Regions from separate parts of the Pseudomonas sp. PS02288 genome, predicted to be linked through region 2. Evidence: predicted binding sites of a transcription regulator. Region 2 holds the regulator's gene; the other holds the start of a gene.
What was found. Region 2 encodes FliA, which starts transcription of late flagellar genes. Its sites were predicted from a motif close to CTAAAGTTTNNNNNNNNNNNGCCGNTAA; they were not measured.
Positions count from the first base shown of each region.

Region 1 (4,702 bases), on a different contig from region 2:
TCGTCGCCGATGGCCTGCGCCTGGCTCTGGTCGCGAGTAGCCATCAGCACCAGCGGCAGATTCGCGTCGTACATCGCCACGGCGCGCAGCACGGCACGCAGGATTTCCGGCTTGCGCATCATGTCCTGGTACAGCGCGCCGTGTGGCTTGACGTAGCTGACGCGGCTGCCGTAAGCGCGGCAGATGCCATCGAGCGCGCCGATCTGGTAGAGCAGCATGTCCTCGACTTCGCGTGGCGTGCAGGCCATTGAGCGGCGGCCGAAGCCCACCAGGTCGGGATACGCCGGGTGGGCGCCTATGCGTACGCCGTTTTCCACTGCCAGCGCTACCGTAGTGCGCATGGTGCCGGGGTCGGAGGCATGAAAGCCGCAGGCGATGTTGGCGCAATCGATGAAGGGCATGACTTCGGCGTCCAGGCCCATGGTCCAGGCACCGAAGCTTTCGCCGATGTCGCAATTCAGCAGCAGGCTGCTCACGTTTGAATTCCTCGCCATGTCGGTATCGGGATGGCTGGCCCCAGGGCCGCCGGTTGCCCATTCTTCGAGGGAGGCGATCCTGCGTCCAACTAATTAATGCATCAGCCGACGATAAGAAAAATCGATTCGGCGAGGCAGCGGCGCGCGCAGGCGAACGCTCCGGCCTGCGCCCGGGTGTGTAGCCTCGGTACATTGTTCCGTGGACGTTACAGGCGCACCGATAGACGCCACGCGGTCGAGGCTGGCGTGAGGCCTGGTCGATTTGGTGATGCAGCCGGCCCGGTAAGCGCGGCTCATCGCCAGCGGCGTTTCATGTCCCCATTCCGCAGGCCGTCGAGCGCCCGTTGCGCCACAGGGCCCGAGCGCACGGTAGCCGGCAGGTCAAGGCAGGTTCCACCGGGGCTTCTGCGCGTGCAGACGTTCGGGGGCTGATGGGCGACCTACCGAGGGATCACACCAGGCGGGCTACCTCCTCAGGCTATGCGGAAGCGCTGGGTACTCTGGTCGAGCGCCGAGACCTGCGCCGAAAGGCTGGTGGCGTGCTGCTCCAGCGTCTGGCGGAGGTCCTTGGTTTCTCCCGTGTGGCGGTGAATGTCTTCCATCTTCGCGGCGATCTCCTCGGTGGTGCTGGAGATTTCCTCGATGGCCACGGCGACCTGGTTCATCTGCGCCGAAAGCTGGTCGACGTTCAACGTGATGGCACCCATGGCGTCGGCGGCCTGGCCGGCCTGGCGCTCGCCCTCGGCGGAAACCGACAGCCCGCTGACCATCAGCTCGTCCATGCTCTGCGTCTGTTCCCTGAGGTCGCCAATGATGCGGCCGATGTCGGTGGTCGCGGCCACGGTCTTCTGCGCCAGCGAGCGCACCTCGTCGGCGACCACAGAGAAACCGCGCCCGGCATCTCCGGCGCGCGCGGCCTCGATCGCGGCGTTCAGCGCGAGCAGGTTGGTCTGGTCGGCCAGCGCGTTGATCACGTCGAGGATGCCGCTGACCTGGGTGCTGGAGTGAATCAGCTGGTTGACCTGCCGGTGAGTGTCCTGAATCAGCTGCGACAGCCGGCGCATGCTTTCGACGCTGGTGACGATAACCGTGGCGCCGAGTTGTGCCGATTCGTTGGCCTTGAGCGTGGCGTCGTTGACGTCGGAGGCGCGGCGGGCCATCTCGCCCACCGTGACGGAAATCTGCTGCGACGCCGACGCCGCCTGTTCGGTCTGCGCTTCCACCTGCAGGCTGTTCTCCTCGAGCTGCTGCATGGCGGTGTTCAGGTGGCGCTGCAACTGGCCGAGTTGGCGATTGCCATCGACCACCTGACCGATCAGCCCGGCGATGCCGCGGGTCATGCGATTGGCACCCTCACCGAGCCGGTTGAACTCGTCCTTCGGGTTGTCGCCGATGTCGAGGGTGGCGGTCAGATCGCCCGCGGCCACGCGCGCGAGCTGCTGGATGACGCGGTCAAGCTGCGTCAACAGCGTGCGCGAGGCCTGCGTGAGGGAGACCAGGAGCAACAGGGCGATCGCGCAAAAGGCTATGCCAAGTACCCAATAGGAAAGCTGCCTGGCATTGCTCGCCTGCGCTTCGGCTTTGGCAAGCAGGCCGTCGCGCAGGGCGATGCGCTGCTGGTCGACCTGATCCTCGATCTGCTCGCCCTGGCTGGCCAGCGCCTTCTGGCTGGCGGCGATCTGGCTGATCAGGGCCTCGAGCTTGTCGAAGGACTTGGCGAAGGCATCGGCACCTTCGCCGATCTTGCTGTCCTTCCAGTCCAGCTCGATCAGTTGCTTGTCGAGCTTGGCGAGGGCGATGCGGGTCTGCTCGGCGTAGCGCGGATCGAATTCGGTGAGGTAGCTGCGCTGGCTCGTCAGGGCGTCCGCGATGAAGGGCTGAATCAGCGTGATGCTGATTGCGGCCAGCGGTTGGGCCGCCTCCAGCGCCGTCTTGCGCAATCCCTCGCTATCGCTCAGGCCAAGCTGCCGGCGTTGCTCGAGCCAGCGCTCCTGGGTGGTGAGGTTTTCGTCGAGCGATGCCTGCAGCCGCTCGGCGCGCTGCAGGATGTCAGGGTCGTTCAGCGGCGTCGCCTGGGTGACCAGTTGCGCGTTGAGGGCGCGAACGTCTTCCAGTTGCTTACGCACGCGTGCCTCGCTATTGACGCCGAGCTGGCGGCGTAGCGCTTCGAGTTTCAGCCAGTTGTTGAGCAGATTGGTCGCCGCGCTGGCATAGCTGGTAGCCAGCTGCCGAGCCTGAAGCGTTTGCGCCAGGCGCTGGTTGGTCCACAGCGACGAGGCAGCCATCAGCGTCAGGCCGACGAGAATGGTGATGAGGAGTAGGCGAAATTTCTGTTTCCACGACAGCCGAAACGACATAGAAGGCCTCGGGTAGGTTGTATTGAGAGGAAATCACTCCACAGGACATCGACCGCAAATCGGCAGACTTAAAGAAAAAGTCTGCCGACCCCTCGAAAAGTGGCCGGCATCGCCGGCCTGCGGGCTTACTACCAGAGCGGCAGGGTGTAGCTGAGGATGAGGCGGTTCTCGTCCAAGTCGTTGCCGAAGTTCGAGCGCACGCTCGCATTGCGCCACTTGACCCCGAAGTTCTTCAGCGGACCGCTCTGGAACAGGTAGGCGATGTCCATGTTGCGCTCCCATTCCTTGCCGTCGTGGGCGCCGTTGACCTCGACGTTGTCACCCGACACGTAGCGCGTCATGAAAGTCAGTCCGGGAATCCCGATGGCGGCAAAGTTGTAGTCGTAGCGAACCTGCCAGGAGCGCTCGTCGATGTTGCCGAAGTCGTTGATCTGGATGAAGTTGACCAGGAACGGGTCGCTGCCGGCGATGTACGGGAACGGGTCGCTGCCGCTCATCTTCTGGTAGGCCGCGCCGAACGAATGGCCACCCAGGGCATAGGTGAACATGGCGCCGAACGCCTTGTTGTCGATATCGCGGAAGCTGCCGTCCTCCTGGCTCCTGGCATAGCGCAGGTCGGTCTTGATCGACTGGTTTTCGCCCAGCGGATGCAGGTACACCAGGGTGCCGTAGGCCTGTTTGTAGATGTCCTCGAGGTTGCCGTAGTGCAGCCCCGTGGTGAGCTCGGGAGTGAGCTTGTACTCGCCGCCGCCAAAGACGAAGGAGTCGCTGTTGCCGCCGATCCGGTTGGCGCTCATCTCGGTGTAGTCGCTCGAGCTGTTGGCCTTGATGCGGTTGATCTTGCCACCCTGCAGCGTCAGGTTGTCGATTTCCTGGCTGTTCGCCAGCACGCCCTGGAAGGTCTGCGGCAGCAGGCGCGTGTCGTTGTTCGACACGATCGGGCTGCGGAAGGCAAGGGCGCCCACCTTCAGGGTGCTTTTCGACACCTTGAGCTTTCCGGTCAGCGCCAGCTTCGAGTATTCGTCCTGCGAGCCGCCGGAGAGGTCGGCAGGCAGCAAGCCGGTTCCGGCGGTGCCATCGCCGGAGTCGAGCTTGTAGCCGAGCATACCCAGGGTATCGACGCCGAAGCCGACCGTTCCTTCGGTATAGCCGGACTCCATGCGCAGGAGGAAACCCTGTGCCCATTCCTCGGCCTTGTCACGGGCGCCTTCCTGACGGAAGTCGCGGTTGAAGTAGAAATTGCGCAGTTCGAGGCCGGCCTTGCTGTCGGCGATGAAGTCGGCGTTGGCGGCACCCGGAAGTGCGAGTAGCAGGGCTACCATGCGGTATTTCGCGGTCATGCGATGTGTCTCCTTGGAAGTGCGCGCAGCATCTCTGAGCTGCCTGGCAGGGCGCGATCGTGTGATTTTTTGTCATGGGCTCCTGTACCGCCGGCGCATTCTTGGAAACAGCGGGAAAGCGCGTCCAGCTAGAAAAAACACGCGCAGGCGATAAGAAAATCCGATGCGCCGAAATGCCTTCCGCCGGCTTTCGCGGCATGCAACCTGCAGTCGCAAGGCAACCGGGGCGCTCGCCGCGGCCTTCCGAAATCGAGCTGCAGGGTGGTTGAACGGTATGAATCTGAGATTTCTCGAGACCTTCGTCTGGGTCGCCCGGCTGAAGAGCTTTCGCCTCACGGCGGAGAAGCTGTTCAGCACCCAGGCCTCGATATCCAGCCGTATCGCGGCGCTCGAAGACGAGCTTGGCGCGCGGCTTTTCCTGCGCGACTCGAAGGGCGTTTCACTGACTCCCGAAGGTCAGCGGGTGCTCGAATACGCCGAGCAGATGATCGACACCATGCAGGCGCTCAAGCAGTCGATCAGCGACGCC
Region 1 is NZ_JASCPA010000026.1:5,524-10,225, forward strand. It holds gene QMX85_RS12120 (5-oxoprolinase subunit PxpA) at 1-476, opposite strand, end outside; gene QMX85_RS12125 (methyl-accepting chemotaxis protein) at 950-2,833, opposite strand; gene QMX85_RS12130 (OprD family porin) at 2,962-4,173, opposite strand; gene QMX85_RS12135 (LysR family transcriptional regulator) at 4,448-4,702, shown strand, end outside.
Region 1: a site for FliA is predicted at 2,879-2,906, ahead of QMX85_RS12125 (methyl-accepting chemotaxis protein). Genes of this name have one in related genera too.

Region 2 (4,702 bases):
CCTGCCGAACAACGATCCGGCCCTGCGCATGCAGCTCGAAGCACTCGCCAGCCGCGGCCTGAAGTCGAAGAACTACCTCGTCATGGCGGCCACCAGCCAGAGCCAGGTGCTCAAGGCCGCGTATCATAGCTACAAGCGTTGCGGCCTGGTCGGTTGTGTGCTGACCAAGCTGGACGAGGCGGCCAGCCTCGGCGAAGTGCTCGGGCTGGCAATCAGCCAGCGTCTGCCGGTAGCCTATCTGGCCGATGGCCCGCGAATCCCGGATGATCTGCACGTTCCGCGCAGCCATCAGCTGGTGAGCCGCGCCGTCGCCCTGCAAGCCCCGGAAGAACCCAGTGAAGATGCAATGGCCGACATGTTCGCCGGCCTCTACAACAACTCGGCGCGTCGCGTCGGCTAATTGACCGTCGAGAGACAGTTGCCTGCTCAGTCGCAGACAAGGTGTAAGAGAAATGGCTAGTTTGCATCCAGTTCAAGTGATCGCGGTGACCGGTGGGAAGGGCGGCGTTGGCAAGACCAACGTGTCCGTCAACCTGTCGCTGGCCCTGGCCGACCTCGGCCGGCGGGTGATGCTGCTCGACGCCGACCTGGGTCTGGCCAACGTCGACGTGCTCCTCGGTCTTTCGCCCAAGCGCACCCTGGCCGATGTCATCGACGGCCAGTGCGACCTGCGCGACGTCCTGCTGCAAGGCCCTGGCGGCGTGCGCATCGTGCCCGCCGCTTCCGGCACCCAGAGCATGGTGCAGCTGACGCCGATGCAGCACGCCGGCCTGATCCAGGCGTTCAGCGACATCAGCGACAACATCGACGTGCTGGTCATCGACACCGCGGCCGGCATCGGCGACGGCGTGGTCAGCTTCGTCCGTGCCGCCCAGGAAGTGCTGGTGGTGGTCTGCGACGAGCCGACCTCGATCACCGACGCCTACGCGCTGATCAAGCTGCTCAACCGCGACTACGGCATGAACCGTTTCCGGGTGCTGGCGAATATGGCGCACAGCCCCCAGGAAGGTCGCAATCTGTTTGCTAAGCTCACCAAGGTCACCGACCGCTTCCTCGACGTCGCCCTGCAGTACGTGGGTGCCGTGCCTTACGACGAGTCGGTGCGCAAAGCCGTACAGAAGCAGCGCGCTGTCTATGAAGCTTTTCCGCGCTCCAAGTGTGCGCTGGCGTTCAAGGCGATCGCGCAGAAAGTCGACACCTGGCCATTGCCGGCCAACCCGCGCGGTCACCTCGAGTTTTTCGTCGAGCGTCTGGTTAAACCGACTACCGCAGACTCACCCGTATGACAGCCGCCAGTGGACTTCGTATGTACAGCAAATCGCAGGCGAAGGACTCGCAAACTCAGCTCATCGAGCGTTATGCACCGTTGGTCAAGCGGATCGCCTACCACCTGTTGGCCCGGCTTCCGGCCAGCGTGCAGGTGGAGGACCTGATGCAGGCCGGAATGATCGGCCTGCTCGAGGCTGCCAAGAAGTACGACTCGGGCAAGGGCGCCAGTTTCGAGACTTACGCCGGAATCCGTATCCGTGGGGCGATGCTCGACGAGGTGCGCAAGGGCGACTGGGCTCCGCGTTCCGTGCATCGCAACAGCCGCATGGTCAGCGACGCCATCCGCGCCGTCGAGGCGAGAACGGGCAGAGACGCTAAAGATCAAGAGGTTGCGGCCGAACTTAAATTGAGTCTTGAAGAGTACTACGGCATCCTGAGCGACACTCAGGGCAGCCGACTGTTCAGCTTCGACGACCTCCTGCAGGAAGGCGAGCACGGTTCGGGCCTGCACGAGGACGGTAGCTTCACCCATTACGAACCCGCTCGCGATCTGGAGGATGACCGCTTCCAGGGGGCCTTGGCCGACGCCATCGCCAATCTTCCGGAACGCGAGCGGCTGGTTCTTTCGCTGTACTACGACGAAGAACTGAATCTGAAGGAAATCGGCGAGGTGCTGGGGGTCAGCGAGTCGCGCGTCAGCCAGTTGCACAGCCAGTGTGCCGCGCGTTTGCGGGCACGTCTGGTTGAATGGCGCGCGCACTGAGGCAGCCGGTTTCACGCTTGCGAGGCGCGCGCTGCGAGGCGGCGTTTGGGATTGTACGGAGGTCGACTTGGACAAGAACATGAAAATCCTCATCGTGGACGACTTCTCCACGATGAGACGGATCATCAAGAACCTCCTGCGTGACCTGGGGTTCACCAATACCGCGGAGGCCGACGACGGCACCACGGCATTACCGATGCTGCACAGCGGCAGCTTCGACTTCCTGGTCACCGACTGGAACATGCCCAACATGTCCGGGATCGATCTGCTGCGTGCGGTGCGCGCCGATGATCGACTCAAGCACCTTCCCGTGCTCATGGTGACTGCTGAAGCCAAGCGCGATCAGATCATCGAGGCGGCCCAGGCCGGCGTGAACGGGTATGTGGTCAAACCCTTCACGGCCCAGGTACTGAAAGAGAAGATCGAAAAGATCTTCGAGCGGGTCAACGGCTGATGTTCGCCTCGAGGGCGCTATGGATCACGACAACATCTCTATGGGCGATGACTTCGAGTCGACCCTGAAGTCCCATGCCCGTCAGCTGACCGAAAGCCTCGAAAAAGGCAACTTCGCTGATGTGGTGCAAATCATCCATCAACTGAATCAGGTCCGCGATCGCGGTCTGTACCAGGAAGTCGGCAAGCTCACCCGCGAGCTACACAATGCCATCGTCAACTTCCAGCTCGATCCCCGTGTTCCGCACGCGCAGGAAGTGTCGCAGATCTCCGATGCCACCGAGCGTCTCTCCTACGTGGTGACGATGACCGAGCGTGCGGCCAACCGCACGATGGATCTGGTGGAAGAGTGCGCGCCGGTGGTCAACGGCATGGCCGACGAGGCCCAGAGCCTGAGCGTCGAATGGCAGCGCTTCATGCGCCGCGAAATCGGGGCTGACGCCTTTCGCGAGCTGGCCAAGCGTGTCGAGCTGTTCCTCGCGCGCAGCGAGCGGGACGGCGCCAAGCTCTCCGGCCACCTGAACGACATTCTTCTGGCGCAGGATTACCAGGACCTCACCGGTCAGGTGATCAAGCGTGTCACCACCCTGGTCACCGAAGTCGAGAGCAATCTGCTCAAGCTGATGCTCATGGCCAGCCAGGTCGATCGTTTCGCCGGCATCAAGCACGACCACGAAGGGCTGCGTGCCGAGCAAGAAAAACAACAAAAAGAGTCCTCCCGGGGTGAAGGTCCGCAGATTCATGCCGATAAGCGTGATGACGTCGTATCCGGTCAGGACGATGTCGACGATCTGCTATCCAGTCTTGGATTCTAGGACCCGTCGACGTTTTGGTTACGGCCACGACCTAGGCGTTTTCGCAGGGCAAGGAAGGAGGAGAGAAGTTGGTTGCTCCAGATGAACGACGAGTGACGCCGGCCTGCGAAAAACGCGCCCCGTCCCTGCGGCTCAACGCGGTTCGCGACGAAACGTCAACAGATCCTATGGGAAGGTGGAAATGAGCTTCGACGCCGATGAAGAGATTCTCCAGGACTTCCTGGTAGAGGCCGGCGAGATTCTCGAGCAGCTGTCGGAGCAGTTGGTGGAGCTGGAAAGCCGCCCTGACGACATGAACCTGCTGAATGCGATCTTTCGCGGTTTTCACACCGTCAAGGGCGGCGCGGGTTTCCTGCAGCTGAACGAGCTGGTGGAGTGCTGCCATATCGCCGAGAACGTCTTCGACATCCTGCGCAAGGGCGAACGCCGCGTGGATGCCGAGCTGATGGATGTGGTGCTGCAGGCGCTCGATGCGGTGAACGCGATGTTCGCCGAAGTGCGCGAGCGAACCGCGCCGACGCCGGCGCCGCGCGAACTCCTCGCCGCGCTTTCTCGTCTGGCCGCCCCGGCTTCTGCCGCAGCGCCGGCCGAAGCGCCTCCTGAAGAGCCCGCCGCCGAAGTCGAGCCCGTGGTTCAGGCCGAGGCGTCGGCTGCAGAGCCTTCGGGCGACATCACCGACAGCGAGTTCGAGCAGCTGCTCAGCGCGATCGGCGAACCCGCCCAGGCTCCGGTCGCCAGCGCCAGCGATGAAATTACCGACGACGAGTTCGAAGCCCTGCTCGACCAGCTACACGGCGACAAGCCGGTTTCCGCCGTTGCGCCCGCCGCACCGAGCGCGCCCGTAGCATCCGCTGCCGCCCCATCGGGCGACGACATCAGCGACGATGAATTCGAAGCCCTGCTGGATCAGTTGCACGGCAAGGGCAAGTTCGTGCCTCCCGTCGATGCCGCACCCGCTGCGCCTGCGCCAGAGGCCGCGCCCGCCGGCGCGAGCGACAACATCAGCGACGACGAATTCGAAGCGCTTCTCGACCAGTTGCACGGCAAGGGCAAGTTCGTTCCGCCCGTGGAGGCCGCCCCCGTAGCGGCTGCGCCGGCGAAGCCCGCGCCGCCGCCCGCGGCGGCCCCTGCCGCCAAACCGGTTGAAAAGCCCGCCGAGAAGCCCGCGCCCAAGCCCGCCGCGGCGGCAGCTCCCGCTCCGGCCACGGCGCACCCGGACAAGGCCGGCCCGGTCAGCGAGGCGGAAACCACCGTGCGCGTGGACACCGCGCGGCTCGACGAAATCATGAACATGGTCGGCGAACTTGTGCTGGTGCGTAACCGCCTGGTGCGCCTGGGTCTCAACAGCGGCGACGAAGCCATGTCCAAGGCCGTCTCCAACCTGGATGTAGTCACCGCCGAC
Region 2 is NZ_JASCPA010000001.1:155,796-160,497, forward strand. It holds gene flhF (flagellar biosynthesis protein FlhF) at 1-400, shown strand, start outside; gene fleN (flagellar synthesis regulator FleN) at 453-1,286, shown strand; gene fliA (RNA polymerase sigma factor FliA) at 1,283-2,032, shown strand; gene QMX85_RS00720 (chemotaxis response regulator CheY) at 2,112-2,486, shown strand; gene QMX85_RS00725 (protein phosphatase CheZ) at 2,506-3,300, shown strand; gene QMX85_RS00730 (chemotaxis protein CheA) at 3,482-4,702, shown strand, end outside.